Regions from separate parts of the Bacillus cereus group sp. N8 genome, predicted to be linked through region 4. Evidence: riboswitches for the same ligand, from Rfam matches in the RefSeq annotation. Region 4 holds a riboswitch; each other region holds the start of a gene.

Region 1 (8,356 bases), on a different contig from region 4:
ATATCATTAATGATAGAAAACTTAAGGTTAAATGAAAAACGCCGAGAGCTTGTACGAATGGAGGAACGTAATCGTTTAGCTAGAGATTTGCATGACTCTGTATCACAAAAATTATTTTCATTAACTTTTATGACGAAGGGTGCTGAAGCTGTTTTAAAAGGCCAAAATGAAAAGGTAGATAGTTCTTTGTATGAAATGCGTGAACTAGCGCAAGGTGCTTTGAAAGAAATGAGGACCTTGATTTGGCAGCTTCGTCCGGCAGGATTAGAGAAAGGGTTATTACCAGCTCTAAAGCAATATGGCGAAAGTTTGGGATTGAAAATTCGGGAACAGGTTACTGGTGTTCGTGATTTGCCACGCGTAGTAGAGGAAGCGCTATGGCGAATTGGACAAGAATCTTTAAATAACGTAAGTAAGCATGCGAATGTACGAGAAGCGACGATTTATTTCAAGGTGACGGAGAAAAATGTATCATTAGAAATAATCGATCAAGGAAACGGCTTTGAAGAAAAGGATATAAAAGAGAAGAAATCACTTGGTATGACTACGATGCGTGAAAGAGTAGAATTAGTTGGTGGAACAATTAAAATTGTAAGTGATAAGAAAAGAACAAGTGTAAAAGTAAATGTACCATTATGATGTGAAAATGAGGGAAGTTTGTGAAAATAAAAGTATTGTTAGTTGATGATCATACAGTCGTTTTAAAAGGATTAGCGTTTTTTCTAAGTACACAGGAAGATTTTGAATTAGTTGGGGAAGCCAATAATGGAAAAGAAGCGTTAGTGAAAGTAGGAGAAACAAATCCTGATGTTGTACTAATGGATTTATATATGCCTGAGATGGATGGGATTGAGGCGACAGCTTGTATTAAAAAAGAATATCCAAACGTGAAAGTAATTGTCTTAACTAGTTTTTCTGATCAGGCTCATGTATTGCCGGCATTGAAAGCTGGAGCGAGTGGTTATATTTTAAAAGATGTAGAACCGGATCAGCTTGTTGAAGCTATTCGAAGCGCATATAAAGGAAATATTCAATTACACCCGGATATAGCAAATGCTCTTCTCTCTCAAACATTACCTGTGGAAGAAAAGGAAGAAGAACCTTCTATTCAAGTGGATGTGCTAACAGCAAGAGAAAATGAAGTATTGCAGCTATTAGCGAAAGGGATGAGTAATAAAGAAATCGCCTCTGTTTTAGTTATTACGGAAAAAACGGTAAAAGCTCATGTGAGTAGTATTTTGAGCAAGTTACATTTATCAGATCGCACACAAGCAGCATTATATGCAGTGAAAAATGGAATTGTATAAGACTAAAGTCGTAAGACTGAGTTCGCCTTTAGAAGGTGGACCTTTTTTATGGAAAAATACGTCTATGTGAGGACGAAATTGTCTTGAAATAAAGATAAAATGTATTTGTAAGCAACAACAATTACAAGGGAGAAACCCTTTTTCGTAAGTAATATATAACAACATAAGAGTGAATAGTAGGAGGAAAAGAATCATGGCAACAGTTTTATTTGTAAAAGCAAACAACCGCCCAGCGGAACAAGCAGTAAGTGTGAAATTATACGAGGCATTTTTAGCAAACTATAAAGAAACACATCCAAATGATACAGTAGTAGAACTTGATTTATATAAAGAAGAATTACCATATGTAGGCGTAGACATGATTAATGGTACATTCAAAGCAAGCAGAGGATTTGATTTAACAGAAGAAGAAGCAAAAGTAGTAGCAGTTGCTGATAAGTATTTAAATCAATTCTTAGAAGCTGATAAAGTTGTTTTCGGTTTCCCATTATGGAACTTAACGATTCCAGCAGTACTACACACGTATATTGATTATTTAAACCGTGCAGGTAAAACGTTTAAATATACACCAGAAGGTCCAGTTGGCCTAATCGGAGATAAGAAAATTGCATTATTAAATGCACGCGGCGGCGTATACTCTGAAGGCCCAGCGGCGGAAGTTGAAATGGCTGTTAAATATGTAGCAAGCATGATGGGCTTCTTCGGTGCAAAAAACATGGAAACGGTAGTTATCGAGGGACATAACCAATTTCCAGATAAAGCAGAAGAAATCATTACTGCAGGTCTTGAAGAAGCAGCTAAAGTAGCAAGCAAATTTTAATTGAAATTATAATCGCCACTCAAAAAACAGCATTAACATAAAAGTTAATGCTGTTTTTTTATATTTTCAGCTCGTCAGCAAGTTTTTCTAATTGATTTCGATCTTGTATATAATATGTTCGGCCTTCTTTTTTTAAATAATTTTGCTGGCAAAACTGGTTTAATACATATAAAAGATGGCGGTAACTGACGTTTAAGTATTCTGAGGCCTCAGTATGTTTTTCGGTATAGCAATTATTTTGTTCCGTTAATAGAATAAACGCAGCTAATCGGTTTTCAAACGGATAACTATAGTTTTTGGCGTAATTTTCTGTTCGGGTAATTGTTTTTTCTCCAATAAATTTGCATAGTTTCTGTAGAAAGGTAGCATCTTGCAATAAAAGATGCTGACAATCTTTAAGAGGAAGCGCTAAGCAAATGCAATCTTCAATCACCTCAACCCCTTTCGTAACAGATTCTACGCCAATTAATCCTAATTCCCCAATGAATGAAGGTGCTTGAATAAAATTAATTAAAGAGACTTTCCCATTTTTATGGCTCATATATATTTTTGCTTTCCCGGAAATTAAGTAATAGAGATAAGGGAGGTCGATCCCCTCCTTACATATCATCTCTTTCTTTTGAAAAGAATGTAGTTCTACATATGGTAAGACATGAAAGGAAAAAAGAGTATGGAATTGATGAATTTGTATGTGTTGATAAATTTCTTTCTCATTTTTACTGATTTTCATATTTTCACCCCTGTTTGTAGTATGAGATATCTCCTATTATTTTTACAAGGAAGAATGATACGATTTATGTAAATTTGTTTTTGTAGAAAAGAGAGCGTGAGGGGTTTATGAAAAAATATAAAACATTGCTATTTGATGTAGATGATACATTGTTAGATTTTCAGAAGGCGGAGAAAGTGGCGTTACGTATGCTCTTTGAAGAGAAAGGGATTCCTTTAACTAGCGAGGTTGAAGCGCAGTATAAAAAAGTTAATAAAAGCCTTTGGGATGCTTTTGAAGAAGGTGAAATAAACCGTGATGAAGTCGTAAATACACGATTTTCGATTTTGTTTAAAGAGTACGGGGAAGAAGTAGATGGGATATTATTCGAAAATAATTATCGTAGCTACTTAGAAGAAGGAAACCAACTCATGCAAGGTGCATTTGAATTTATAAATCAAATTCAAAGTGAGTATGATCTATATATAGTGACAAACGGTATTTCTAAGACGCAAGATAAACGTTTACGTAATGCAGGATTACATTCATTGTTTAAAGATATTTTTGTTTCTGAAGATACGGGATTCCAAAAGCCGCTGAAAGAGTATTTTGATTATGTTTTTGAAAGGATTCCTAATTTTGCTTTTGAAGAAGGGCTCATTATTGGGGATTCGTTAAGTGCCGATATTAAAGGTGGATATGTAGCAGGAATTGATACTTGTTGGTTTAATCCAGAAAAGAAACCAAATAATAGCGAGATTGTGCCAACATATGAAGTGCATAGTTTTGAAGAGTTATACGCGCTATTAAAGCAGCGTGTGTAATAAAGTGAAACTTTAATCAGTGGGGGTTTTGTCCATCCCCCACTGATTATTAGCCTTCACCAATCGGACTTTTACGGGCAGTTATCTCCCACCTAACTCCCTCGCATTCGCCGGATTTTGAGGTGGGAGTCTTACTGCCCACAAATAGCGGGATAAAAATAGGCAGTGGAACTTTTGTCCCTACTGCCTATTTTTATTCGTTTGTAGCTTCGTTGTTTTTAGGAAGTGGAAATGCATTACCAATCGCTGCCGCTCCAAGCATTGGTAATAGTAAATTGAGCGGGAAAAACATAAGTAATAACAAGGTTATAGCTATTGGCTTTCGTAACGCATAGCTTGAGATTGCTGTTGTTACGATGGCCACAGATGCTATTGGATCTATAGGAAGAATGGAAGCCATCGCGAATCCGATACTTGATCCAGCAAATATAATTGGGAAGATATGTCCACCGCGCCAACCTGTATTTAAACAAACGGCGGTAATACATAATTTTAAAACTCCTGAAAGAAGTAATACCCAAAAAGATAAATGGCTCCATTCAACAACTAAATCTTTTAATTGATGTTCCCCAGAAAATAATGTGTATGGGAGAAAAGTCCCCGCAATTCCTAATAAAACCCCACCTATAATTCCAAGTGTTAGTTTGTATTCGCGGAAAGGATGGATAATTTTCTCTAATGTAAATTCTACTTTGAAATAAAGGAAACCGACGATAGCACCGATACAAGCAAGAGGGAGAAAGGCGATCCATTCATTGATTGAAAGAGATCCTTCCCCAAAATCAACAATAAAAGATCCACGATTATCGAGTTTACTAAGCAATAAATAAACGGAAAAACCAGCAAAAGTAGTAGTTAGATATACAATTGCTTTTTTTCTTTTAGAAAACCCATTAATTTGTTCACCCTCATTTTCATTCGGAGCTAAATAACCGAATAATGGAGCGTTAAAAATGACGCTTAAAGTGGCACCAATTCCAACTTCTGTTAGTTCGTTCATTCCCTTTAAAGCGAAGTTAAAGCGATCCCCTACCCATGTACAAAGTCCACCGATAATTCCAACAAGTGCGGCCTCTGGACCTAGACTAGCTCCAAATATTAAAACAATAAGCGCAGTTAAAGTAGCTTTATGTACAAAACGGTATTCAATTCTACCTGTTTTTTTATATTCACCCATTACTTCTGGCATAAGACGTGGATATGTACCGAAGTATTTTTGTGTTAAACCAACGAGGATACCGCCGATGATTGTTACACAAAGAGTGTAATAAGGAGGAGAAGAGAAAACGTTAGGTAAATATCCCCAAATAAAGTGGATTCCGATATTTAGCGTAACTAAAAATAACCAAACTGTAGCCCCTACTATAGAGCCTAAAAGAATGCCATATAGGACGAGTATATAGTGCATGTCCTTTTTATTTTTCATGTTATACCTCCGTTATGTAAGTTTTAATGTAGAAAGGATTAAATATGCTAGTGTGAAATGAATTGAATATATATAGTATCTTTTTGAGAGGCTGGCTTATTCAATATAATGGAGTCTCTTGAGAATCTTGAACCTATACGCTTAAACTACTTATTTAATTCTATATATTGATCGAGGTTTTTAAAAGGTCTTTTTTAAATGAATATGGAATATATTTCTTTTGTTGTCTATATTAAAATTCATGAATTTGATTTAGAACATTCAGAAAAAACAATTGACATCAGGAAATTATTGCTATAAAATCAACGGTAATTGCATAGTCTTATCAAGAAAAGGTGGAGGGACAGGCCCGATGAAACCTTGGCAACAGCCGTATAACGGAATTGTGCCAAATCCTGCAGGTAATAATCCTGAGAGATAAGAAAGAGCCTTTAGAGCGTGTTTTCAAACTGCTCCTTTCTTGTTTTCAGGAAAGGGGCAGTTTTTTATTTTGTATAAAAGAAAGGAGAATGAGAGATGGGAGAATCATGGGGAAAAGGAACAATTTGTGTGCAAGGTGGCTATACGCCAAAGAATGGTGAACCGCGTGTTTTGCCACTTTATCAAAGTACAACGTATAAATACGATACCTCGGATGATTTAGCGGCACTATTTAATTTAGAGGCAGAAGGATATATATATACGCGTATTGGAAATCCTACTTTAGCTGCATTTGAGCAAAAGTTATCAGATTTAGAAGGCGGTGTGGGGGCTGTTGCGACAGCTTCTGGGCAGGCGGCCATTATGCTGGCAGTTTTAAATATTTGTAGTAGTGGAGATCATCTTCTTTGTTCTTCAACAGTTTACGGGGGAACATTTAATTTATTTGGAGTAAGTTTACGTAAGCTGGGCATTGATGTTACGTTCTTTAATCCAAATTTAACAGCAGATGAAATTGCGGCACTTGCGAATGATAAGACAAAACTCGTTTATGCAGAATCGTTAGGAAATCCAGCAATGAACGTTTTGAATTTCAAAGAACTTTCAGCGGCAGCAAAAGAATTAGAAGTACCTTTTATCGTTGATAATACATTAGCGACTCCTTATTTATGCCAAGCGTTCGAACATGGAGCAAATATTATTGTTCATTCTACGACGAAATATATTGATGGTCATGCAAGCTCTTTAGGTGGCATTGTAATTGACGGAGGAAACTTTGATTGGACAAATGGAAAATATCCTGAGCTTGTCGAACCTGATCCGAGTTATCACGGCGTAAGTTATGTACAAAATTTTGGAGCGGCAGCTTATATTGTGAAAGCGCGCGTTCAATTATTAAGAGACTATGGAAACTGTATGAGCCCATTCAATGCGTATATTAGCAATATTGGCTTAGAAACACTGCATTTACGAATGGAACGTCATAGCGAAAATGCTCTCGCAGTTGCCAAGTGGCTTGCTAACCATGAACGTATTGAATGGGTGAATTATCCGGGGTTAGATAGTAATGAAAATTACTCGTTAGCACAAAAGTATTTGAAAAAAGGTGCTAGTGGAGTTTTAACTTTCGGTATTAAAGGTGGATTAGAAGCAGCAAAAGAATTTATCGCAAATGTAAAACTAGCGACTCTCGTAACTCATGTAGCTGATGCAAGAACTTGTGTTATACATCCTGCTAGTACGACGCATAGACAATTAAGTGCTGAAGATCAGCGTTTAGCTGGTGTTACATCTGATTTAATTCGTTTATCGGTTGGTATAGAAGATGTTTCTGATATTATTGCAGATTTAGAAGCGGCATTAATCGGAGGCAAACAACATGCCGATCATAATTGATAAAGATTTACCAGCTCGTAAAGTATTGCAAAAAGAAAATATTTTTGTAATGACGAAGGAACGAGCAGAAACACAAGATATCCGGGCATTGAAAATTGCCATATTAAATTTAATGCCAACGAAGCAAGACACAGAGGCACAATTACTTCGATTAATTGGAAATACACCGTTGCAATTAGATGTTCATTTGCTTCATATGGAATCACATCTGTCTCGTAATGTAGCGCAGGACCATTTAACAAGCTTTTATAAAACGTTTCGTGATATTGAAAATGAAAGATTTGATGGGCTCATTATTACAGGAGCACCAGTTGAAACTCTTTCTTTTGAAGAAGTAGATTATTGGGAAGAGCTTAAAAGTATTATGGAGTATTCAAAAACGAATGTAACATCTACGCTTCATATTTGCTGGGGGGCACAGGCTGGTTTGTATCATCATTATGGCGTTCCAAAGTATCCTCTTAAGGAAAAAATGTTTGGTGTATTTGAACATGAGGTCCTTGAACAACATGTGAAATTGTTACAAGGCTTTGATGAGTTGTTTTTTGCCCCGCACTCTCGTCATACAGAAGTACGAGAGAGTGATATTAGAAGGGTAAAAGAATTAACATTGTTAGCAAACTCTGAAGAAGCTGGTGTTCACCTTGTTATTGGGCAAGAGGGAAGGCAAGTTTTCGCACTCGGTCATAGCGAATATAGTTGTGATACGTTAAAAGAAGAATACGAACGAGATCGTCAAAAAGGGTTAAATATTGATGTGCCAAAAAATTATTTTAAGCATAATAATCCAAATGAGAAACCGCTTGTTAGGTGGAGGAGTCATGGGAATTTATTATTCTCTAATTGGTTGAATTATTACGTGTATCAAGAAACCCCTTATGTATTGTAAAAAAAGATTGTGTAACACGTGGCAACGTTTTCTTTGTAAAGATTAATCTTTATTTTTCCGAATGTTCAAAATACATTGTTTTTCAGATTTTTTACTCATATAATTTCATCTAAACACAATTTTTGAGGGGTGGACAGTATTATGAAAGAAATTCAAGTTGGTTTATTAGGTCTTGGGACAGTTGGTAGCGGTGTAGTTCGTATTATTACAGATCATCAAGAACGACTCATACACCAAGTAGGTTGTCCAGTGAAAGTAACGAAAGTGTTGGTGCAAAACATTGAGAAGGAGAGGGAGGTCGAAGTATCTTCTACTCTATTAACACAAGATGCGAATGAAATTTTAGATAATCCTAATATTGATGTTGTCATCGAAGTAATGGGTGGCATTGATGATGCAAAAGCATATATTTTACAAGCTTTACAAAGTGGGAAGCACGTTGTGACTGCAAATAAAGATTTAATGGCGTTACACGGAGCGGAATTATTGGCGGTAGCAAAGGATAATAAAGCTGATCTGTTTTATGAAGCAAGTGTAGCCGGAGGAATTCCGATTTTACGAAGCAT
Region 2 (8,356 bases), on a different contig from region 4:
GAGTATACTACTTCTACTCATTAGGTAGCATAGTAAAAAAATTCAAATCCGTCAGGGTTTATTTGATAGCCTACTTTTATAACATCTATAAACGATAATAAAACACTACATGAAAAGACCATATTTTGTATAAAAATATGTCTTAAGTTGATGGGCATGGGATGGAACCTTATCCTTGTTTAGACCGGATATCCGCCTGTTGGCGGTGGCCAAGCACTAAATAATCTGCGAATCAGCACAATTTCTCCTAAATGGTAGGAGTTGTGAGATGCAATATTGCGTAGAACACCGCCAGGGGTTTCACCAGGCCATTCCTCCAATGTCTGGTCTAATTGAACAGTTTGGGCAATCGTACATGCCTGCTCAATCCCTTGAAGAAAATACTGAATACTCTGTTGTCACTCTTCCTCACTGGCAGGCCATTCTTCTTCAGGCCAGCTCTCTTTTACATGGGCAGGCAATGCAGGCTTCTTCCCCTGAGCGGATAATAAGAGAAAATCTTGCCAGTAGGTCATGTGTTTCACTAATTGATAAATAGAATAAGGTAGTTCCTCTCTGCGCTTTCCCGCAAGCGCCACGTCTATATCCGACAAAGCATTCTTGATGGGAAGATGTCCTCGTTCTCCTCTTAACGATTTTACTAATGCCTGGCTAAACGCTTTATTTGATTGCTCCATAATAACTGACTCCCATCCTGTTTTATTTGCTAATTTGCTGATTTTATGGTCGGTCTTTTTTATATGCACTAAATATATTAGAGAAGCTTTACGACTATTAAGAGAAAGTAAAATAAGGCAAAAATAACAAGAATCACTGACTTCTTAATGTACAGGAAATCGTTGATTTTTATTTGAATTGTACCTTAATGTACAATTGTAGTAACAGATAAATCAAAGGTTTGAATGACAACATCCAGGTCTGCGTTAAGGTCAGTCACTTTTGATTTTAGCTTGTCCAATCCCTCCTGAATTTTATCCAATTGATATTATTGTGAATGAACTATGAGTTGATTATAATGATTAGAGTGAACTCTAAGTCAAGAAAAAAATAATAAAAGGATAGTTATTCTATTATGAGGGAGTTCGCGAAGCAAAAATAGCGCTACTATACTAAGGTCATTCATGTGTGATAATACATTAATTAAATATATGTATATACATAGTTTCTCAGAGTGATGTGATGTCAGGTATGAGCTGTGTAACAACTAGAGGTGATTGAAGAATATTTACCTTTACATATAAGACAGAAGAATATGTTGTTCACAAAACTTCACTTGGGATCGGAAAGTTATTACGAAAGGGCTATGTAATCGCAGATTGGAATATTCGTCTTGAGGAAGATATGTATTACATCGAGATGAATGTATATTATGATGATTATATAGAGGGTCAATACTTACTGTTAGGCGTATTTCATGCGGTTTTGTATGGGTGATAAAGTGAAACTTTAATTAGTGGGGGTTTTGTTCATCCCCCACTGATTAGCAGACCTAACTTCTTCGCTTCAGCTGAATTTTGAGGTGGAAGTCTTACTGCCCGCAAATAGTGGGATAAATAAGAAGTACCGGTATTCTTCATGGGAAGGATGCCGGTATTTTTTATGTGGTTCTGGTGTTACTCCTAGGAAAAGAAAAAATCCCTCCATTTCAAGCCTTTTGAATATAGTTTCTGAAAGAACTCATATATAATAGAAAAAGATACTTAACATAGTGAATAATTAAAGAGTCAATATATAGAGAAAGAGGAGAGAGTAACATGCTTGAAAATACGGGTTTAGTATTGGAAGGCGGCGGTATGCGCGGTGTATATACTGGCGGGATATTAGAATACTTTATGGAACAAGATTTATATTTTCCATATGTAATCGGTGTATCAGCTGGTGCTTGCCATGCAGCGTCGTATCTTTCCAGACAAAGGAATAGAAATAAGACAGTAAATATTGATTATGCATCACATCCGCAATATTTATCGTATAAAAACTTATGGAAAAAGCGTCAATTATTTGATATGGATTTCATCTTTCATGAAATTCCAGAAAAACATGTCCCATTTGATTTTGACACATACTTTAATAGTCCAGAGCGTTTCCTTGTAGGAACAACAGATTGTGAAACAGGACAACCCGTTTATTTTGAAAAAGAGGGAACGAATGATGATGCGTTAAATTTATTGCAAGCGTCTAGTTCATTGCCTTTCATTGCACCAGCAGTAAATTACCGTGGTAAGCAACTGTTAGATGGCGGGATTTCAGATCCGATTCCAGTTCGTAAAGCACAGGGAGATGGGTTTGAAAAATCAGTCGTTATTTTGACGAGAAATCATGGTTATGCGAAGAAAAAATCAAAATTTGGTTGGGTTGCAGCGAAAGCTTATAAAAAATATCCGAACCTTGTTAATGCGATGCTGAATCGTTATGAAGTGTATAATGAAACACTTCACTACATTGAAAAAGAAGAGCAAGCGGGTAATTTATTCGTCATTAGACCAGAAGTGCCTCTTCAAGTAGATCGTATGGAAAAAGATAAGGCAAAATTGCAAAGTTTATATGAGCAAGGCTATGAAGATGCAAAGAGAAAATTTGCAGATTTACAGGCGTTCTTGCAAAAATAATAATTAGGCTGTGGAGAAGAAGTTCTCCGCAGCCTTTTTTATTTACGCTTCTTTTTAATAAACGAAAAGGCTAAAGCTGTAATCAAAATACTGCCTTTAATAATATCCTGTGCATAATAAGGAACGTTCATCATTGTGAGGCCATTTAATATAATTCCGATTAATACCGAGCCGAGGAATGTTCCGACTATATTTGGTTTCTTGGCACCGAACATTGCATAACCGATATAGGCAGCTGCAACTGCATCCATTAATAATGGGGCACCAGCTGCAACTTGCCCTGTTCCAACGCGGCTACATAGAATAATCCCGCCGACAGAGGCGAGTAAACCGCTAATCATATAAGCGTATACACGGTAACGATCAGTAGGGATACCGGCTAGTCTAGCAGCTTCTCGATTCCCACCCGTCATATAAAAGAAACGACCGTACGTTGTTTTTTCTAAAAATAGATGTGCAATTAAAACGACGATAAGCATGATAATGACAGGGACTGGAATTCCTAAAATGGAACCTTGACCGATAAATAAAAAAGATGGAATAAAATGTCCTGTGGCACCCGACATTCCTTCATATATTGAAGATCCTTTTGAAAATGTTAAGTGTAGTCCATTCACGATATACATGATACTTAGTGTAGCTAGTAAATCTGGTAGTTTAATTCGGATAACGAGTAGTGCATTTAATAATCCAACTAATAACCCGCACAGAATAGGAACAAGGAGTGTGACTAATAGTTCTTGTCGATATAAAACGAGACAAGAAGCGGCGGCAATTGTTGCTAAACTAGCGGTAGAGCCGACTGATAAATCAAACCCATCTACAATTAATGTAAAGGTAACGCCGATTGCTAGTAATGTCACAATGGAAATAGATCGTAAAATATCACTAATATTGTTGTATGTTAAAAAAGAATCATTGACGATAGAGAAAAAAATTGTAACACCTATAATAATAGCAACTGTACTAAATTGATAAAAAAGATGAGTAGGTAAATATAGTTTCTTAGTTTTAGTTTTATGAACGAGATTCAATGGAAAAGCTCCCTTCAGATAAATGTAAAAGCTGTTCAGGAGATAGGTCATTCGGCAAGTACTCACCTACAAATTCTCCGTTTGCCAGTATAAGAATGCGATCAGCGATATGTAGTGCTTCATCTTGTTCTCCTGTGAAATAAATTACGGAACTCCCGTTTTCTGTAATGTTGCGAATGAATTGAAAAATATCTTGTTTCGCAGCTATGTCTACACCTTTAGTTGGCTCGTCCAAAAGAAATAGATTAGGTTTGAATCCATTCCATTTTGCAATTGAGACTTTTTGTTGATTTCCACCGCTAAGTGAATGAATAAAGGCTTTTGGGTCATTGGGTGAAATGCTGAAAGAAGAAATTGCCGTAGTAGCATTATTTAATTCGGTTTGTTTTCGTCTCCAACCTGATTGGTGTAAATTAGTGTGACTTATAATATCTTCCGAAAGAAATACACCTTGTTTTCTTCTTTCTTCTGGTACAAGTGCGATTTTCGCTTTAATCGCATCTCGCGGTGTTTTAATTGTTATGTTGTGATCATCTATTTCTGCGTGATAAGTATGACGAGCACCAAATAAAGTTTCAGCAAGTGTTGTTTTTCCACTTCCAATTAATCCGTATATCACAACAGTTTCTCCTTTTCGTATTGTAAGAGAAAGGGGAGAATGATCTTCGTGTAATTGAAGCTCTTGTACTTTAAATATTTCCTCGCTCCCGATTTTTGGTGCTGTATTAATAGGGAGTGTAAGTTGTTTTCCAGTCATTGCTTCAACAATTTGTTGATCTGTAATCGTTGTAATGGCTTGAGAAAGGGCAACTTTACCGTTATGTAGTACAGTTACATCATCCGCGAAATTTCGAATCTCTGATAAACGATGAGAAACTAGGAGGATGCCAATTCCTTTTGATGTTAAGTCTTTTAATAGTTTCCCAAAGGATTCAACTTCTTTTGGTCCAAGAGAAGAAGTAGGCTCATCTAATAAAAGATAATTTGTATTGTTAGATAGGGCTCTTGCGATAAGAAGTAATTGTTTTTCATGTAATGAGCAGTTTGAAACATCTTCTGAAACATTTAAATCTACTTGTACAATTTGCAAATGTTGTTTAGCGAGTGCAACTAATTTTGACCTTGAAAATAGTACTTTATTTTGCATTGCTAAATGATCAATTAGTACATTTTCTAATACAGATAATCCGGGAATAAGTCCGTGATCTACTTCTTGTGTTACGAAAGAAATACCGTGCTTTTTTGCATCGCGTGGTGAAGTGAAGGAAACAGACTGATTATCAATTTTTATATCGCCAGCAACTGGTTGAATTTCACCAGTTGCTATTTTTAGTAAAGTACTTTTTCCCGCACCATTCATTCCTAGTAAAGCGTGCACTTTTCCTTTTTGAATATGAATAGAAACATCTTCTAAAACAGGTGTAGCTACATGATAAGAATGTGTAATGTTTTGAAGAGAGAATGTCATCATTTTTTCTCCTTCTCTAATTTTTTCATCCAAGGAGAATATGCATCTTTTGAGTCTCCCCAACCGTTTATATGTTTTGATAATTGATCCATTGTTATATTTTCTTTTGGTAAACTACTTTTCTTTACTAAATAAGGTTCTAGTGAATAAATATCTGGCGTTTGTTCACCGGCAATTTTTTTGTATAAGAATCGCACTTGAACTTTACCTACTTCAGCTGGATCAGTTGCAGCTGTAGCAGCCCAAGGTGAGTTTTCTTTTTGCATGAGTTGTAAATCTTCATTACTTAAGTCAATGCCATATACTTTTATATCTGTACGACCAGCTTGTTCAAGTGCTTTAACAGCTCCTTTAGCGAACTCATCCCATGAAGCGAAAATAGCTTGTAAATCTCCTTTTTTCGGATATTTTTTTAGTAAGGCTTCTACTTGTGTTTGTGTATCAAGCGGTGTGTTATTACTTGCAGTACCGAATCGCGCAATTTCTTTTATATTTGGATAACGTTTATAAAAGGCATCAATGATAACATTGCGACGTTCCATTGGAGCAAATCCGCCAACCCATACGACTGCGATATTTCCTTGTCCATTCAAATCTTCCGCTAACGTTTTTAATGATTTCCATGCAAGACTATAGTCATCTTGATCAATAATTGTCACACCTGGCAAGCGTAGATCGTTATCAAACGCAACTACGGGAATATTCGCCTGTAATGCTTTTTCTACTCCAGGTTTTAGTGCTTCAGAGCGGCCGTGATCAATTAAAATACCATCCACTTTTGAATTAATAGCAGTATCTAAATTTGCCGCCATTTTTGCTAAATCGTTATCAGAGTTGTAGACTTGTACACTGCCGCCAAATAGCTCGACTTGTTTTTTGACGCCCTCAATATATTGAGAGGAAAAAGTTCCGATGGACATTTGCATAATTAATGCGATTTTTAATGGCTTCTTCATTTGGCTTGGAACTTCTGTTTGTAAGTGGTTTTCTACCGTTGTAGTCGCCTTTTTCACAGTTTCTTGCTTTTGTGAAGAGATAGCATCTTGTTCATTTGTACACGCTGTTAATGTAAATAAGAGAAAAATAAGTACGATGGAACATAATTTTTTCATGAAAAAATCCCTCCTAAACTAAGAAGAGAGAGGAGGGAGTGAAAATAAAAAACGTCTTTTCATATAGAAAAGACGTCTTATCATATTACTCTTATCTTTCAACACAATGTGTTGTAAGAATTAGCACCGTGCCCATAAATGGGTCGGTTGCCGGGCTTCGTAGGGCTCATCCCTCCACCTGCTCTTGATAAGACATCGAATATTTAACTATTTTGAATTATTTCACAAATAAATGGTGTTGTCAAACAGTATTTATAAAAAAAATCCCTCAGGAAGAGGGATTTTAATGTGGTAAGAAAACTAATTGATAAGCGAACAAGATTCCGAATAAATACACAAGTGGGTGAACAGCACGGAATTGTCCTTTTGCCATTTTCATAAGTGGGTATGAAATAAATCCAAGTGCAATACCTGTTGAAATACTTGATGTAAGTGGCATGCTTAAGATTACTAAAAATGCTGGGAATGCTTCATCGAACGTATCCCAATCGATGTGGCGAACTGAACCCATCATAAGACTACCAACGATAATTAATGATGGTGCTGTAATAGCTGAAACGCCAGAAACAGCGCTCACTAACGGCCCGAAGAATGCTGCTAATGCAAACAGAACAGCTACTGTAACAGTTGTTAAACCAGTACGGCCACCAGCTGCAACACCAGCAGATGATTCAATGTAAGCTGTTGATGGTGTTGTTCCGAACATAGCTCCAATTGTTGCTGAGAATGAGTCAGATAGAAGAGCTCGTCCTGCTTTTGGAAGCTTTCCGTCTTTCATAAATCCGCCTTGTTGTGCTACACCAAGTAATGTTCCTGTTGTATCAAATAGTGTAACGAGGAAGAATGAGAACACAACGCCGTATAATCCGTAGTTAATTACATCAGATACAGCAGTAATTGGATTTGAAACGATAATTCCTTCTGGTAATCCAGGCATTGATGTAACGCCATTTGAGAACGTTAATTGCCCTGTGAAATAAGCGATAATACCAGTTAGTAACATTCCGATAAACAGTGCCCCGTTTATATTTAAAGACATAAGGATAATTGTAATTCCAAGGCCAGCTAATGCTAGTAGAACTGGGGCAGAGTGAAGATCGCCAAGCCCAACTAAGTTGGCATCATTTTTTGTAACAATTCCTGTTAAGCGCAAACCGATAAAAGCAATAAAAAGACCAATACCAGCAGTAAGTGCATGTTTTAAGTTTTCAGGAATTACTTCCATTAATTTCGTACGGAAAGATGTGAATGATAACAAAATTAAAATCATACCTGCTACGAATACAGCAGAGAATGCAATTGCGAAAGTCATGCCTTCATGAGCTTTTACAACAGAGTAAGAGAAGTAAGCATTTAATCCCATACCTGGTGCAATTGCGATTGGTAAGTTTGTAAAGATTGCCATAAATAATGTTCCGACAACAGCGGCGATAATAGTAGCTGTAAATGCTTGTTCAAATGGAACGCCTGCATCCCCAAGGATGACAGGGTTTACGACAATGATATATGCCATTGTTAAAAAGGTAATAATACCTGCCATAATTTCAGTTTTAATAGAAGTTTTATGTTTTGAAAGGTTAAACATATAAACATCCTTTCTTTTTACGAATAATTTTCACAACAGTTATATATAATATTCGTTTTTTATCTATTTTGCAATAGTTTTGCATAAAAACTTTAGAACAATTCATATTTTATGTCTTAAATTCGAATATTAACCTTATCAATGAGTGTGAATTGCGGTTTTTTAATGTGTAAGTAGTTTTTATCATTGTGCACATTATAAGGGAAAAGGAGTTGAAGAAAGTTATGCCGCAGCAAAAAAACTTTTTAACAATGCCAGCGCAACATCAAAATAAACAGCCTGGTATTGAATCGTTAATGAATCCTCTTCCAAAGTTTGAAGATCCAAATTATAAAGGAAGTGAAAAGTTAAAAGGAAAGAATGTGTTAATTACGGGGGGAGATAGCGGGATTGGACGAGCTGTGTCCATCGCCTTTGCAAAAGAGGGAGCAAATATTGCGATTGCTTATTTAGATGAGGATGAGGATGCAAATGAGACGAAAAAACTTGTTGGAAAAGAAGGTGTGAAATGTGTATTACTGCCGGGGGATTTGAGTAGTGAACAACAT
Region 3 (8,356 bases), on a different contig from region 4:
ATTAAAAGCGATGCAATGGGAGAAAGAAGTTATTTAGTAAAAAAACTTTGCTTTTATTATATTGATATGATATAGTTACTTTAAACCATTTTACTTTTAATAATATAGAGATTTAAATGAGCTGTAACTTCCAAGGGGGTAGCAATGTTAAATCTCCTTCGGGGGTTGCAGTTTTTTAAGTTATGACGTATTATTGTAAAGTGGTTGAAAATGAATATGTACATATAGGTACATTGTAGGAGGATTTTTTAAATGCAAAACGGTAAAGTAAAATGGTTTAACGCAGAAAAAGGTTTCGGTTTCATCGAAGTTGAAGGCGGAGAAGACGTATTCGTTCATTTCTCAGCTATCCAAGGCGACGGCTTCAAATCTTTAGAAGAAGGTCAAGAAGTTACTTTCGAAGTAGAACAAGGTAACCGTGGACCTCAAGCTACAAACGTAAACAAGAAGTAATTATGAAAAAAAGAAGGGCTTGCCCTTCTTTTTTTTGCGTTCTTATTGAATATCCTCCAATGTACATATGATAATAAGACTGAATTTTTATTTTTTTACACGAGGTATTTCATGCATAAAGTGCATTAATAAATAAATACTGAAAATAAAGTATTTGTGTGAAAAGGAATTTAGAAAGAGGTAAATAAATTGAAAAATGCTACACATTTCATTGTGTTTGATATTGAAAGGAATTTTAGGCCGTATAAATCGGAAGATCCGTCAGAAATAGTTGATATTGGAGCTGTAAAAATAGATGTGAGTACAATGAAGATTATTGAAGTATTTTCAGAGTTAGTAAAACCAAGTGCTCCATTAACTCGTCATACAACAAAATTAACTGGAATTACAAAGAAAGATTTAATTGGTGTAGAGAAGTTCCCTCAAATTATAGAGAAATTTATTAAGTTTATCGGAGAAGATTCTATATTTATTTCATGGGGAAAAGAAGATTATCATTTTCTATCTCACGATTGTACATTACATGGTGTAGAATGCCCATGTATGGAAAAAGAGAGCAGATTTGATGTGCAAAAATTTGTTTTCCAGGCGTATGAAGAATTATTTGAGCATACACCAAGTTTACAATTTGCAGTGGAGCAGCTTGATTTAACGTGGGAAGGTAGGCAACATCGTGCTTTCGCAGATGCTGAGAATACAGCGAATATATTTCTTAAAGCATATAGTGAGAGAGATATTAATAAGCGATACAAGAGACATGGTGAGCTTGAACTTGTAAAGAACGGAAAACTAACAGAAAAAGCGAAAAAAAAGATGCGAAAATGGGCATTTAAAGAAATGAAAAAAAGTGCAGAGCGTCCTTTCGTATGGAGTGTATTTGAAAGTAGTGACACGTGGGAAAGTATAACGGAAAGATATTATATAAGTGAATCTGCAGTAGAACTACTAAAAAAACACTTTCCTACTGCAGTGAGAAAGGCAGAGCGGCAACTTAGGTATTTGGCTGAGATGGAGGAGAATACAGAGGTTAAATGAGATTCGCCTCCATTTCTAACTACATAAATTTAATGTCATCGTATTGACGGGTGAATAATGTATTCATATTAAATAGGAATAAACTTGTTGTTATAATTGCTTTGAAAATAAAGGCGTAGTAAGAATTGTAAAATGTATTAATAAAATAAGAACTCATAGAAATGAAAGAGTGGACAGTTAAATGGAAGCGATCTTTAATATTTTAACCGTTTTAGTTTGTGGTGTAATATTCACGTTACTTTTAGCAGTAATTACACTTCCTCTTATAGCAAAGAAGAAGAATTGGAAAAAACTTAACATATCTTTAAACCGTCGGGTATTAACGATTAAAATAGAAGCGTAAGATAAGATTTTTATACAAGGGAGATGTGATAGTGATAAACTTGGATATCAAAGATGTCAACGTAAAGATGGAATTAAACGGTGTCTTTTGGAATGAGGATAGAATTGCTGAAATGATGGTGACTACAAAAGCAGAACATTCTCTTATTCTTCGTCTATTAGTTAACTTAGAAAGTAAAACTATTAGTGCGATGAGTGCCAAGATAGTGAATGGATTCTGCCCTCTGTGCGAACAGAAAAGGGATGAATGTAGTGAACTTAATGACTCACAAAACAAAATGGATATTTTAGAAGAAGCCTACGATTGGGTGAGAGAACATCCAAAATATCGTTTTCAATTATCTTTTTACGAGTACAATAAATTTGAGGTAGTGAAGTGAAAATTTCATTTTACCAACATACATAGTGACTAAAAGGACACCAAAAACTTATAGAAGGACTTGGTCAACTAGAAATATTGAAGCAAATATCTGTAATGGAAATATGCTTGTACAGCAAGGAAGGGATCTACTTGATCCTACAAAAAATGTCATCTTGGATCAAAAAAATTTTAAAATAAGCATATTTTGTTATACAGCAGAGAAACCGATTCTTAGTAGAATGGGTTTTTAATATAAATGTTAACTATGTCCAAAATAAAAGAGCGCTTGTTAATAGCGCTCAGTAAAAATAGTTATATGGAAGCATTTATTCAATCCCGTTCGGATCATAAGAATATTGTTGCTTATTCTCAATCCGCTCAATCACGTCTTGCAATTCATCCGGCTTTAGAAACTCAATTGGAGAGAATCCTTTTTCAAATGTAAGTGTGTCTGCTTCGATCATTAGTACGTATCGGTCATTTACCTTTGCGATATGTATTTGATCTCCAAAATCAGCAAGCAGGGCCTTCACAGAGATATGATCTGCTTTTAACTTTAATTCTACTTCAGGAGCATGCTCGACGATTTGAGCGGTAGCTTCCATTACTTCTTCGGTTGAAAATTGTTCCATAATTTCGCGTTTCGGACTGGCAGCCCATACTTCCATCGCTTGGTCGAATTGTTCGCGTTCTTCAGTACCTTCTTCAAATACATCTTCAATTTGGTCGTATACCATGTCCATTACTTGTGTTTTCATAATTTCAGGCATAGAGCGTTCGTACTCTACGAATTTTAAGAAGTCTTCAAAGTAACGGGCGTGTGATGCTTGGTGAATTTTTAGCTCGCCTACTTCGACGATGCCTTCTTCAGGCATGTACGGATATTGGATAGATTTCATGTTTTTTGTTGTGATGGCCATTTCGACGTTACGAATCAGTGTGGATTCATCGGAAATAGAAGCGACTTTCGGCTCGAAGTCACATTTCATAACGAAAACGAATGGATCATCAAAGTATTTACGTAGTTTTGCTTGAGCGATTAAAAATACACCACCACGTACAGCGCTTGTGTCAAGATATGTATAAACGAGAGGTTCGCTCATATCTTTGAAGTGTTCTTTTGTTTCTGCAAAGCGAATACGATTAAAAAGGTTATAATGAGGGTTTGAATCAAGTTCATGTCCTTCTTCTACAATAAAGCGACCAATCTTGGTTGGGGCTTGTTCTGTTTTTGCGTGACGTTCTACTTTTCGCTTTGAAATTTTTAATAATTCACCATTCAAAAATTCTTTTAAGGAGCTATCTTCATATTCTTCAGCGTCTAATGTTTGAAAATGTTTATAGCGTTTATCAACTGCTTCACCTTTTCCTTCTACTTGTACTACATAAAAGGAAAGAAAATTTATTTCAAAATCCATTTTTATCACCTTGTTTCATTTCATTAACTCTTATCAGTATAGAGATGTAAAAAACTTTCGTCAATTTATATAAGGAAGGGGGAGTCCCTTCCTTATATATTTATTAGTTTTCGAAATTAAAATCCATCTTCTAATGCTGAAAATGGAATGTTTAGTCTGTTTTCAACTGTACGTAAACGCTGATTTAAGCGGTTTAATCTACGCGTATGTCGCTCAACTGTGTTTTCTAGTTGACGTACTCTTTGCTCAAGCTCATTTACTCGTCGTTCTAGTTGACGGTTTCCAGTACCAGGGAAAGAGATTGGAAGTTGAAATTGACGATTTTGATCATATGGATTAACTTGTTCTGATTGATCTATATATTGTTGGTATTGTGCCTGTAAATCATACTGAGGTTGGTATCCATATTGGTTATATGGATCATAAGGATTGTAGGGATACATAAAAACATCCTCCATTTCTTTATAATTAGGTTGAATTCACCATAATGTATGTGCAAACGCGGAGTAGTGGCACGGCAAATACCTAGATGCGCTGAAGGGATTGATTGTTTTGATCTATAAAAATTTGGTTGCAGTTGTTTAATAATAATCATATATGAGAAATCAGCATTACGTTTCATGAAGCATGTAGGTGAATAAAGAGGTGAAATGAAAGAGTTTTCCAATTGTATTCTAGTCGTTAAATGGTATATACTGGATATAGAAAGGTTACATAAAAGTTACAATCTTACCAAACTCAAAAATTTATATAAATATGTATAGACATTTACAAAAGAAAAGAGTAATTTAAATAGAGTAAAAAACAACTTGTAACATTTTCTAAATATATTGTAAAATGATTGTAACAAAACATACATAAAATGAAATAATACTTAAGAAATAATGTTGGGGGAAAAGGAGAGAGTATATTGTTCCGAAAAGTAAAGGGTATATTAGTTGGGGTACTATGCGTAGCTGTAGTAAGTGGTTGTGGCGCAAAAGTAAGTGATGTGGCATTAGTGAGTGATATTGGTGGGAACGTTGTAGAGGCTAAGGCTGATGTACAGGATTCAATTAGCTTGGTTGATGCGCGTACTGGTACTGAAGTAAAAAAATTAGATTTATCAAGTTTAGGTTATTTTGAAGATGAAGCGAAATTCAAAAAATCGGTAACGAAGGTTGCAAGTGAAGTTGGGAAAAGCGTTGACAAAAAGATGGTTCCTTCACGTATAGCTCCTGATGGAAGTTGGCAAGAAGGAAAACCTTCTTATGAATTAATGGAAAAAGAATTAGTAGATAAATTATTAAACGTAGGTATGTGGGATTCTTCATATCAATTACCTATTGTTGAGAAAAAGCCTATCGCAACATTAAGTGATGCGCAAGGAAGTGGCACGGTAATTGGTAGATATGAAACGAATTTAGGTGGATCAGCAGGTGGCCGTATTGAGAATATTCGTTTGTCGGCAGCGAGCATAAATGGAGTTGTATTAGCAAAAGGAGACAGTTTCTCTTTCAATGCATTAATCGGTGATACAACGCCAGATAAAGGATATCAATTAGGTAAAGAAATTGTAGATGGTAAATTAGTAGATGGTTATGGTGGTGGCGTTTGTCAAACATCATCAACTCTATACAATGCAGCAGATCAAGCTGGTTTGAAAATGGTAGAGAGAACTACACATTCTAAAACAGTAGGTTATGTCCCGCAGGGAAGAGATGCTACAATTGCGTATCCTTATTTAGATTTAGTGTTTGAAAACACGAATGATGCGCCTGTTAAGCTATATATGGGCATACAAGGCGGAAAGTTAGTTGCTGAAGTACATAAGATGAAATAAATATCATAAGTTATAAGAATAAAAGATTGGAAGCCGGTATTTCTAAGTTTGTTAGAAGTACCGGCTTTTTGTGTACGGTGTATAAAGAAGAGTAATTTTGATGGCATATTGTTTGTATGTACGAAATAAGTATAAATTTAATTCTTAGTTTTCCTATTGACATTGTTTTAATTTATCTGTATTCTTCATAATAACAACTTAATAAATGGAAAAATTTATTAGTTTTCTTATCAAGAGAGATGGAGGGACTGGCCCGATGAAATCTCAGCAACAGGCTATAAAAGTACTGTGCTAATTCCAGCAAACGAATGATGCGTTTGGAAGATGGGGGGAAATGGATTAACATTCAACTCTTCTTATATGTATAAGAAGAGCTTTTTGTTTAGAGAGGGGGGATAGAATGAAATTTGATGCAACGTATTTTTTAGAAAGTTTTCCGCAATTATTTAAGTATGTATACATAACTTTAGGGATTACTGTTGTTTCCATGATTATTTCTTTCTTTATAGGGATTGGCTTGGCAATCATAACAAAAAACAAACCGAAATTTTTATATCCAATTGCAAGGGTGTATATCTCTTTCTTTAGAGGAACACCGTTATTAGTTCAATTGTTTGTGTTGTATTTCGGATTGCCACAAATATTTCCGGCTTTTACAGTACTTACAGCTATGCAAGCAACCTTAATTGGTCTCAGTTTAAATAATGCTGCTTATTTGTCAGAGATAATTCGAGGTTCATTAAATGCTGTTGAATCAGGGCAAATGGATGCTTGTTTATCAGTAGGGATGACAAAAGCACAAGCCATGCGGCAAATTATCTTTCCGCAGGCTATTCGTGTAGCAGTGCCGTCACTTGGAAATAATTTTGTTGGATTGTTAAAAGAATCTTCGTTATCTTTTGCGCTTGGGGTGGCTGAAATTTTAGCACAAGCGAAAATGTTAGCTGCTCAATCGTATCGTTATATGGAAAGTTATTTAGCGGTAGCGATTGTGTATTGGATTATTACAATTGCAATTAGCTGGGGGCAGAAAAAATTAGAAAAGAAACTTGATGCGCCGTATTTATAACAGAAATGAGGTGAAGTATGTGATTGAGATAAGTGATTTGTATAAATCCTACAAACTTAATGAAGTGTTAAAGGGAATTTCACTTACTGTGAAAAAAGGGGAAGTGGTAGTAATTATTGGACCTTCTGGTTCAGGGAAATCGACCCTATTGAGATGTTTGAATTTATTAGAACAACCGAATGATGGAAGTATTAGAATTGAAGATTTAGAGATTCATGTGAAGAAAATTTATAAAAAAGAAATAATACAATTACGGCAAAAAACAGCTATGGTTTTTCAAAACTATAATTTATTCAAAAATAAAACAGCACTGCAAAATATTACAACGCCATTAACGGTTGTACAGAAAAAAAGTGAAGAAGAGGCAAAGAGAATAGCGAGAGAAATATTAAAACAAGTAGGATTAGCTGATAAAGAAGATTTTTATCCAACGATGTTATCAGGGGGGCAACAGCAAAGGGTAGGGATTGCTAGAGCAATGGCTTTAAATCCCGTTGTATTATTGTTTGATGAACCGACTTCTGCGCTTGATCCAGAATTAGTTAATGAGGTACTGCAAGTTATTAAAGACTTGGCAAGACAGCATATAACGATGGTTATTGTTACACATGAAATGAATTTTGCAAAAGAGGTGGCGGATCGCATTATATTTATGGCGGATGGAATTATCGTAGAGCAGGGAACGCCAAAAGAGATTTTTAGAAACCCACAAAATGAACGTACGAAAAAGTTTTTACGACAATTAAATGCATCTGAAGAAGGAAATCATTTCGTTATTTAGGAGGAAGAGTTATGAGGAAATCGTCATTATTACTAACGATAGCATTAACACTATCAGTTAGAGCTTTGTCTGCATGTGGTTCAAACGTATCAAGTGAAAAAACGAATGAAAAAGTAGTGAAAGTTGGGACTTCTGCAGGTCGTAGTCCATTTATTTTTAAAGAGGGTGAGAAAGTAAAAGGTTTTGATGCTGAAATTATTGAAGCAGCTGCTAAAAAAGCTGGATATAAAGTAGAATGGAATGTTTCTGATTTTGAAGGATTATTTGGTTTATTAGATTCTGGTCGTATTGATACGATTGCAAATGAACTATCCGTTTCTCCGGAAAGAAAAAAGAAATATGATTTTTCAATCCCGTATGTGTATTCAGGATCTGTTTTCGCAGTGAAGAAAGATAATAATACAATTAAATCGATAGAGGATCTGAAAGGGAAGACTGTAGGTGTTGGACTTGGTACGGCAGGAGAGCAAGAGTTAAAAGCTTTAAATAAAAATAATGCTTTTACGATTAAAACATACTCAGAGGATCCGACAGCGGAATTGAATGAAGTAGGATTTGGACGCGTCGATGCTTATTATAATGATAAAGTTCAAGTAGAAACAACAATAACAAAGGCGAAACTAGATAATGTGAAAGTAGGATTTGGTCCACTTGAATGGGGAGAGATTGCATTTCCATTTGCAAAAAAGAGTGAAAAGTTAGAAGATATAAATAAATCGTTAAAAGAATTAGAACAAGATGGAACATTAAGCGATATATCGAAAAAATGGCTAAAAATTGATGCTACAAAAAAACAAAATTAAGGTGTATTCGTTGAATGGGCCTATTGCCTATCAACTTACATAAAAAACTAAAGGGAACTGGAGAGGAAGCTATTCATGGTACAAATTCATTCGAAAACATATATTGGTCATGTGGAATTTAAAGTTAAAGATTTAGGGCGTCAAATTGCTTTTTATGAGAATGTAGTAGGATTAGAAGTAATTAAACAAGAAGGGAATAAAGCATATTTATCTGGAAAGGGTGGTAAGAATACGCTGCTTGTTCTTGAAAAGTTGGAGGATGGGGTACTGCA
Region 4 (8,356 bases):
ATAAAACTTCAATCCCTCTTATAATCCACTCATCAATTAACGTTCCAAGACGATTACGCCCTCTCACGTATCCACTAAATCCACCGATAAGTACACCGAGTCCTATATCGAGAGCTGCTGCAACTAACCCAACTGTTAGTGAAATTTTCCCACCAGCCCAAGTACGCGCCCAAATATCTCTCCCTAAATCGTCTGTTCCGAACCAATGCTCACTACTAGGCGGTAAATTAGTTGCTTCTTTTACTTGTTCACTCGCAGTAAATGACGTTAAACTTTCGCCAATAAGCGAGAAAACAATAATTAGTAATAACGTCACTGCCCCTAAAACTGCTATAGGGTTTGATATAAACTTGCGAAACACTTCCTTTTTTCGGCTAATCGTTTGCTGATCTTTATTTATAGTTAATTCTTTTTTCTCTTCATTCGTTAATAACTGGTCATTAATTTCATAAGCCCCCATTTAAACATCCTCCTCCTTACGTAATAGAACGAATACGTGGATCAACAATACGATGAATGATATCTGTAATAAAAATACATACAATTAATAGCGAACTATAGAAAATGGTTGTTCCCATAATTACCGGATAATCTCGGTTAAAAATACTATCTACAAAATATTTTCCTAAACCAGGAATTGAAAAGATTTTTTCAATAACGAAAGTTCCTGTTAAAAGTCCTGCCATTAATGGGCCAACAAATGTAAGTACCGGAACAATTGCATTTCGAAGAGCATGTCTTATAATGATTTTCTTAATTGGTATACCTTTCGCTCTCGCTAGCTTAATATAATCACTCTGCAACACTTCAATCATATTAGAGCGAACAAATCTTGTAATAACTGCGATTGGCCCGAGCGCTAATGCGAAAGAAGGTAATACAGTATGCTCAAACGTTCCCCAAGACGCCACTGGTAGTAATTCAAATTGGATGGCGAATACTTGTATAAATAGTGGAGCTAAAATAAAACTAGGAATAGAAATACCGAGAATCGCAAGCAAGCTCACACTATAATCAATCACTTTTCCGTGATATAGCGCGGCAAATGTACCTGCGGCAATTCCGACTAACAATGAAATAACAAGTGCTTGTAAACCAATAATTGCTGACGGTCCAAAACCGGTTGTTATAATTTCCGATACACCTTGACCTGTCGATTGAACAGATTCACCAAAATCAAAATGAACTACCCCATCCAAATAAGCAACATACTGATTCCATAACGGTTCATCAAGGTGATACTTTGCTCTCATGTTTTGTATCACTTCTTCAGGAAAGATTTTCGCATCCGACGAAAATGGATCCCCTGGAATAATATGCATAATTAAAAATGTTACTGTCGTAATAACCCATAGTGTAAATACCATAACCGATAATTTTTTAACAACATACACTCTAATAACCCCCTAAACTCATAAATTTACTTTGTTTTATTGACGTATCTTTCCCATTACTCCCTTTCTCTTCTTAAAATACAAAAAGCCTTGATCTTAAAAAATAAGATCAAGGCTTAATAAACAAAGGCCCATCACTTATCTTTCAAGACTTGCTTGCTGGAATTAGCACGGTGTTCTATTACAGAACCCGCTGCTGAGGTGTCATAGGGCCAGTCCCTCTACCTCTCTGGATAAGTAAATTGCTATATTATTATTTGGTTCAAATTGTATATTTTGAATTATAATTCTGAAAAAATGAAAAGTCAATCTAATTGGATATATTTAGAAAAATCAGTTTTTAATGGCATTATTTCTTAAAATCACTACTTTAACTTATAATAAAGTGACACTTTAATCAGTGGGGATCTTTGTCCATCCTTCACTGATTATTAGCCCACACCAATCGGGCTGCCCGCAAATAGCGGGATAAAATTAATTACTTTAAAGGAGTTATAAGATGGATCCCTTACTCCTAGCCACCATAGGATTGCCATTAACAATTGTCATACTCGTAATCATCGGCTTCTATAAACTCTTCATTAAAAAGACACGTATCACTTCTTTTTATACTCCATTCGATAATATTACTGGACAAACAATTTCAGAATTTCACGAAGAACAGAAGGTATTAGTATCCGAGGATGAAGACGGAGATGGTAAGAAGAAAAAATAACCTTGCGCATGCGCAAGGTTATTTTTGGGCCTCTGTCTGAAAACGTTTATAGTATGTCGATGCTGTTGCAAAATTAATTTCTATATCACGAATTAATGATGAATCTTCTTCTTTAGCTAACTTCTGTAATTTTTTCATCGCTTGTTCCGATTCATTCAAGAAACCAACATATACCTCATGTTCTTGCTCTTTCGACTTTGGAACACGAATTTCTTTACGTATATTATCAATATCTTCTAACATGCTCGTTGTTACCTTTTGCACATCTTCTTTATATGTAGCATTCGTTATTTCCTTACCGCCCTTTTCTTTTGCCACTTCGAATAACTGTAACGCCTTATTAATTTCTTTATTTATTTTCGTATCATATTTTTCATGTACTGCGCTGTATTCTTTCATTTCTTCTGTTTGCTCAGTAGATTGCTCTACCTTTTCTTTCGGTTCTTTCGTATCTTTATTTCCATTACATCCTGCTAGAAGGATCATACTTCCCATTACAGCAATACCCAAAACCTTCTTCATCTCGAATTCTCCTTTTATCTACAGCTACTACTAATTATAGTTTCTTTTATCTCCACTTGTTATTATACCGAGAACGCCCTACTTTTTACACTTAAGACGATATCTTAATATACATACCAACATTTTTGTCACAGTATCGTCACTTTATGCAAATAACTTTTGCATGAGTTATTTCAAAGAAATGAAAAAAAGAGCTGATTCAAAGAAATGTTTGAATCAGCTCTTTTTTATTAAGCCTCTAAATTTTGTTTTTGTTGCAGTTCAAACTGCTTCTCACTTCTTCTTGCCATAAATAAATAACATAGTACAGCACCAATTTCACAAAGAGCTATAACAACACCCATAGGCAATGCTGTATTACTTCCACCAATACCTACTAGCGGTGCAACAAGTGCTCCTGAAATGAACTGTAATAAACCTAATAAAGCTGATGCTGTTCCTGCTGCTTGTTTTTGATTTCTCATCGCTAACGAGAAGCCCGTTGTTGATACAACCCCAACACTTGATACAACAAGGAATAGCGAGCATAAAACACCGATTAGCCCTATTCCAAGTGCGATCGTAAGTAGTAACGATAGACCGCCAACAGCCGCAATAATAATACCAGTAACAAATAAAGTTTTCTCATTAACTTTACCCGCTAAGCGGCCAGTAACTTGGCTAGCAATAATAATACCAATACCGTTAATTGCAAAGAACAAACTAAACTGTTGTGGTGATGCCCCGTATATATTTTGCAACACGAACGGTGAACCAGAAATATAAGCAAACATTGCAGCCGTTACCAATCCTTGCGACAATGCATAACCCATAAATAAACGATCTTTCAAAAGCTTTCCGTATGTTGCCAACGTTCCTGATAATCCACCTGTCTCTCTTTCTTCAGGAGGTAATGTTTCACGTAATACGAAAGTAGCTGATATTAGCATGAATATACTAATTGCTCCAAGAACGATAAAAACGCCGCGCCATGATGTGAACTGTAATAATTGCCCTCCAATAATCGGTGCTAAAATAGGTGCTGCTCCGTTTACTAGCATAAGCAGTGAGAAAAACTTCGTCATTTCAGAACCTGAATACATATCACGTACCATTGCACGTGATATAACGATACCAGCAGATCCTGAAGCACCTTGTAAGAAACGTAAAAGCACTAAACTCCAAATCGATGGTGCAATAGCACAAAGTAAAGAAGAAGCAACATAAATAATAAGAGCGATAATAAGAGGTTTGCGTCTTCCGTAAATGTCACTAATTGAACCTACAAATAATTGTCCCACTGAAAGCCCAAGTAAACAAGCTGTCAATGTAAGCTGCGCAAGAGATGCCCCCGTTTGTAAATCATCCGTTAATTTTGGTAAAGAAGGCAAATACATATCAATCGATAATGGCCCAATTGCCGTAAGTGTCCCTAATACAAGAATCATCCATAACCTGTTTGTCTTTACAGGTTTATATACTTCGTGATTAACTCCATTCACTTTTTTCATTCACCCTTTCATATAAATATCAAATCGTAACAATTATAGTTACAACATAAATATACGTCAAGTATACTGTATTTTCCTGTTTAATAATGTAAAAAAAGCGATAGAATCTCTATCGCTTTACTTTTTCAAATTACTATTTGCAAATTTAGATACAGATGCCATCGTTTCTCCTGTGTCTAAATATGTGATTTGAATTGGATCTCCTACTTCTGTAAACATTGCATATGGGAATTTCTTCGCTGGTACCATAAATACTTTTTGCTCGTTTTCTAATAGTACGTACACAATCGTATTTTCACCTGATTTTTCTTTGTACACACGTTGTACAGTGCCTTCTTTTTGCGCCTCTTTCCCATTTGAAGTCGGTCTAAATGAATCACCACTTCCGCTTAGCGCATTTTTATAGTTCTCAAGTGCTTCTTTTTGCGTCGAACCTGACGCAAACACTTTTGCATTAGAAGCATATATAACAGTATGAGCACGTACTAATCCGCCGTCATCAATAACTGGTACAATCCAAGAAGGTTTACCGTATACGTTATAAATAACTGGCATTGTTCCATGCCATTTCTCTCTCTTAAAGGAATTATCTACTACTTCTGTAGCAGCCGAACCGTCCATAATTCCCTTCACTTCTTTTCCGTTATAGTAATACAACTTTCCTGTACGTGCATCAACTAATGAGTAGCCGAGGGCAGAATCTACACCTTCTTTCGGAGAAGTGAAATCTGTAAAGTAATACAGTTTACCATCCTTTCCGAAAATTGGCGTAACACCTTCCTTCGTCCCCCACTCAGTCGGAATCTTCATGTCAGTTTGTGAGAATTTCGTATTCCAAAATCCGTGAATATATTTTCCGAAGTACGTATTTAACGTAGATGCTGTTTCATGATTTAATACACCATCAACGAATTTGGGTGCATTCCCTTTATCGTATCGTTTCACATCACCTGTTTGTGCATCAACAACGACAACGCCTTCTACTTCAAACCCTGATCTTCCTGAAATAAACTCACCGTATGTCATTGTATAATACGGTTTTCCTTTATCATCAACTTCAAATTTTGGTTTCCCTTTAAAAACTAAATCTGGCTCTGCTTTTCGAACGACACGTTCTAATTTATTACCGAAAAACATGCTTGGTACATACTTCATTTTATATCCAAGATGTAATTTCGCTTCCGCATCAGGATTTGTACCTGACATTGTTACGTAACCTGGAATTGTTTCCGCTTTACGTGCTTTAAAAAATCCCGAAACTTCTATCGGTGCTACATACAAGGCTTCACCATTTACCATTTGTGGCGTTAATTCCCCTAGCTCAAAATAAGCTACTTTCGGAATATCACCAAATACCTTTTTCATTTTATTTTCCGCTGTTTTAGGCGGAACTGTAAACGGTTGGTCATTTTCAGTAAATGGCTCTGAAATATCTTTCTCTACCTTCACGACCGAATCATATTTCTTTTGCGAGATTACTATATCGTGTAAATAACCAAAATAGCCGTAACTTGCGAGTAAAACAAACATTAGAATTCCTTTTAATGTACCTTCTAATTTCCCTACCTGCTCTTGTGAGAATAAAACAAGCCCAATTAAAATCGCTACTGCAACAGAATAATGAGTAAGAATAGAATCTGCTCGATCATCAATTAGCCAGAAATATTCATAGATTACAATACCTATCCAAAATAAAACAGGAATAACTAAAATAGATGATTTCTTACCCTTTACAACTTTCTCATTTCCTCCTTTATCCACCGCGCGAATTTTATTACCGCTTCTAGTCCATGGAATCAAAAACAAAGTGAGAATAGCTAAAACTATAAATTTCATCAAAGGCAATGTCCCCTTTTCTTTTGTCTTCTCCATAAGTATAACAAATAAAGGGTAATCAGGTAAAAATGGGTATGATTATATTTTTTTGCTACTTAATACAATTCCACTCACTACATATAAAACTGAAGCAATGTAAAAAATAGTCCCTATCGTAAAGAAATCCACTAGGTAACCAGTTGCAATTATAGCTACCCCGCCACCAATCGATGTCCATACATGGTATTTCCCAATTTCGTAACCAGCTTCCTTATGCACTACCTTTCGTGCTAACGATGTCTTCTCCGTATTGCGCTGCACAGCACCTAAAATACCCATTAAAATTTGGAGAATGTATACATGCCAAACCTCTGTTGCAATAGGAAAACAAAGCATTAATATAGCCATGGACCAGGCGTATATAATTAATAACTTTCTATCACCTACCCTATCAGAGATTCTTCCAACTAACGGATATACTAGAGCTGAAGTTAAGGCAAATAAGCCGTACGCCCAGCCAAATTGTGAGAAGCTATTACCAACATTTCGAAGCAATAGAATGTAAAAAGGAAATACCATACTTCCCGCCATCATAATTATGCTTTGTGACGCTACAAATCTTCTATATGTCATTTGCTATACTCCTTATAAAATAAATTCACAAATCGTTCCTCTGGGTCTACTTCCTTCTTCTTCTGAAGGAATTCTTCTATGCGAGGATATGCTTTCTTTAGTTGCTCCTTTGCCGGATAAGAATAATACGGTAAATAATAACTTCCATTATGCTTTAAAGTAACATCAATCATCTTTTGAATGACCACTTTTGTTTTCTTTATTTCATCCTCAGAACGCCCTTGATTAATTAAAAATACAAGCGCAAACATATCATCTTTCGCATAAGATAGCACCGCATTCTCATTCTTTTCTACATAGCGGATTGTAATGTTAAGAAGGTTTAATTCCTCTTCATTTAAAACACTTCGTAAATCATCTATATACTCTGCAAAACTATCTATTGGTACAAAGTACTCTTGTAAAACTTCGGTCAAGTTCGGATTATCATATTCCATAAAAGCACTATCAGATCTCATTACATTATTTCGAGTTTCATACTTACCATCTGTACGTTCAAAATAACTTCTTTGTATATCCCAAAATGCATTCTTTCCCCAATCACTATAACGCGATAATCCAAGCAAAAACTTCGGTGCGGCTATAATATTTTCTTCCTTTAATTCGCTGTATTCTCCCAGCTTCTGTTGATCTTCCGCCAATACATAATCCGTCACATACATTTCTTTCAAGAACGACTTTGGTGCAACAGAAATACGCGCTAAATGCATACGTATATTCTCAGCCTTCTTCACCTTCTCCTTAAAATACGAAGAATATTCCTTATAGTCTAGTACCCTCGTATGCGTTTCATATAATTCATCATTAGTTAACTTTAGCGTCACATCTAAAATTACACCAAACAATCCGTATCCCCCAATTACATACGGAAACAAGTCCGCATTTTCTTCTCTACTTACATTACGTACCGTACCATCTGCCATTAACAATCTGAACGACTCTACTGTATCAATCAATGCTTCATGACGAATATCACGCCCATGCACATTTACACTTAATGAACCACCAACAGTAAAAATATTTTGAGATTGCATCACTTGAACTGCAAGACCATATGGATTGATTTTCTTTTGAATGTCACTCCATGTGACACCACTTTGTACCCTAATCCTCTTCTTCTCCGGATCGAATTCTAATATTTCATTATACCCTTTCATATCAAGCATTGTACCGTTCGGATAATACGTCTGCCCGCCTTGGCTATGTTGCATACCTGCAATAGAAATCTTCTCTCCAGAAACATTTGCATCTTGCACTAACTGTTTTAATGAACTTTCATCCTCAGCATTTTCAACACGTTTAATTTTCGTTGGAAGCAACTTTCCTACATCACTCATAATAGGATGGTCCAGTTGCTCTTTGTATGTATATATAGAAGTCGCGAGCAACACTGTATATGCTACAATTACAACCGCTATTTTTCTTTTTTTCAAATGGCACTCTCCTCGTTTGAAATTCTAATCTCACTAGTACTTCTCTCTATTCTTATTGTACCTACTTTCTTAAAAGGAAAATACTACACTGTAAAAAAGAACTATCCTTCTTTTACTTATTATGAAATGAAACCATAAGCATGATTTTAAAAAAATTTAAATATGATGTAGAGGAAAATAACTTTATTCAGGAGGTTGCTATGAAAGCAATTATTTGCACAAAATACGGGCCACCTAACGTTCTCAAGCTTCAAAATGTAAAGAAACCTACTCCTAAAAAGAATGAAGTATTAGTTAAGATTCATGCAACAAGTGTAACAACTGGAGATTGTAGAATGCGGAGCTTTTCTAGCC

The links. Region 4 has a riboswitch for S-adenosylmethionine ahead of JDS80_RS26525 (ABC transporter permease subunit). Riboswitches for the same ligand answer to the same signal wherever they lie in the genome.
Positions count from the first base shown of each region.
Region 1: linked by a shared signal. The riboswitch ahead of JDS80_RS10455 (bifunctional O-acetylhomoserine aminocarboxypropyltransferase/cysteine synthase) and the one ahead of JDS80_RS26525 (ABC transporter permease subunit) in region 4 are both predicted to bind S-adenosylmethionine.
Region 2: linked by a shared signal. The riboswitch ahead of JDS80_RS22525 (sugar ABC transporter substrate-binding protein) and the one ahead of JDS80_RS26525 (ABC transporter permease subunit) in region 4 are both predicted to bind S-adenosylmethionine.
Region 3: linked by a shared signal. The riboswitch ahead of JDS80_RS07630 (amino acid ABC transporter permease) and the one ahead of JDS80_RS26525 (ABC transporter permease subunit) in region 4 are both predicted to bind S-adenosylmethionine.

Region 1 covers NZ_JAEHBK010000005.1:89,436-97,791, forward strand. Annotated here, with positions in the region: gene JDS80_RS10425 (GAF domain-containing sensor histidine kinase) at 1-639, shown strand, start outside; gene JDS80_RS10430 (response regulator) at 660-1,307, shown strand; gene JDS80_RS10435 (FMN-dependent NADH-azoreductase) at 1,501-2,127, shown strand; gene JDS80_RS10440 (transcriptional regulator YeiL) at 2,186-2,857, opposite strand; gene JDS80_RS10445 (YjjG family noncanonical pyrimidine nucleotidase) at 2,965-3,660, shown strand; gene JDS80_RS10450 (chloride channel protein) at 3,854-5,086, opposite strand; SAM riboswitch class I at 5,406-5,510, shown strand; gene JDS80_RS10455 (bifunctional O-acetylhomoserine aminocarboxypropyltransferase/cysteine synthase) at 5,603-6,901, shown strand; gene metA (homoserine O-acetyltransferase MetA) at 6,885-7,790, shown strand; gene JDS80_RS10465 (homoserine dehydrogenase) at 7,932-8,356, shown strand, end outside.
Region 2 covers NZ_JAEHBK010000020.1:25,560-33,915, forward strand. Annotated here, with positions in the region: partial or broken gene JDS80_RS22500 (DinB family protein) at 180-677, opposite strand; partial or broken gene JDS80_RS22505 (tubby C-terminal domain-like protein) at 1,222-1,434, shown strand; gene JDS80_RS22510 (patatin-like phospholipase family protein) at 1,755-2,609, shown strand; gene JDS80_RS22515 (ABC transporter permease) at 2,648-3,643, opposite strand; gene JDS80_RS22520 (sugar ABC transporter ATP-binding protein) at 3,627-5,114, opposite strand; gene JDS80_RS22525 (sugar ABC transporter substrate-binding protein) at 5,111-6,223, opposite strand; SAM riboswitch class I at 6,312-6,417, opposite strand; gene JDS80_RS22530 (NCS2 family permease) at 6,507-7,808, opposite strand; gene JDS80_RS22535 (SDR family oxidoreductase) at 8,033-8,356, shown strand, end outside.
Region 3 covers NZ_JAEHBK010000003.1:240,539-248,894, reverse strand. Annotated here, with positions in the region: gene JDS80_RS07670 (beta propeller repeat protein) at 1-37, shown strand, start outside; gene cspB (cold shock-like protein CspB) at 253-453, shown strand; gene JDS80_RS07660 (exonuclease) at 643-1,488, shown strand; gene JDS80_RS07655 (hypothetical protein) at 1,670-1,831, shown strand; gene JDS80_RS07650 (hypothetical protein) at 1,863-2,210, shown strand; gene JDS80_RS07645 (DUF3900 domain-containing protein) at 2,518-3,609, opposite strand; gene JDS80_RS07640 (hypothetical protein) at 3,726-4,052, opposite strand; gene JDS80_RS07635 (VanW family protein) at 4,520-5,431, shown strand; SAM riboswitch class I at 5,656-5,762, shown strand; gene JDS80_RS07630 (amino acid ABC transporter permease) at 5,832-6,500, shown strand; gene JDS80_RS07625 (ATP-binding cassette domain-containing protein) at 6,520-7,281, shown strand; gene JDS80_RS07620 (amino acid ABC transporter substrate-binding protein) at 7,293-8,084, shown strand; gene JDS80_RS07615 (VOC family protein) at 8,160-8,356, shown strand, end outside.
Region 4 covers NZ_JAEHBK010000035.1:20,138-28,493, reverse strand. Annotated here, with positions in the region: gene JDS80_RS26530 (ABC transporter permease) at 1-460, opposite strand, end outside; gene JDS80_RS26525 (ABC transporter permease subunit) at 477-1,394, opposite strand; SAM riboswitch class I at 1,530-1,634, opposite strand; gene JDS80_RS26520 (DUF3951 domain-containing protein) at 1,894-2,109, shown strand; gene JDS80_RS26515 (hypothetical protein) at 2,128-2,631, opposite strand; gene JDS80_RS26510 (multidrug effflux MFS transporter) at 2,862-4,121, opposite strand; gene JDS80_RS26505 (DUF3981 domain-containing protein) at 4,239-5,957, opposite strand; gene JDS80_RS26500 (MFS transporter) at 6,036-6,569, opposite strand; gene JDS80_RS26495 (FAD-binding oxidoreductase) at 6,566-8,002, opposite strand; gene JDS80_RS26490 (NAD(P)-dependent alcohol dehydrogenase) at 8,203-8,356, shown strand, end outside.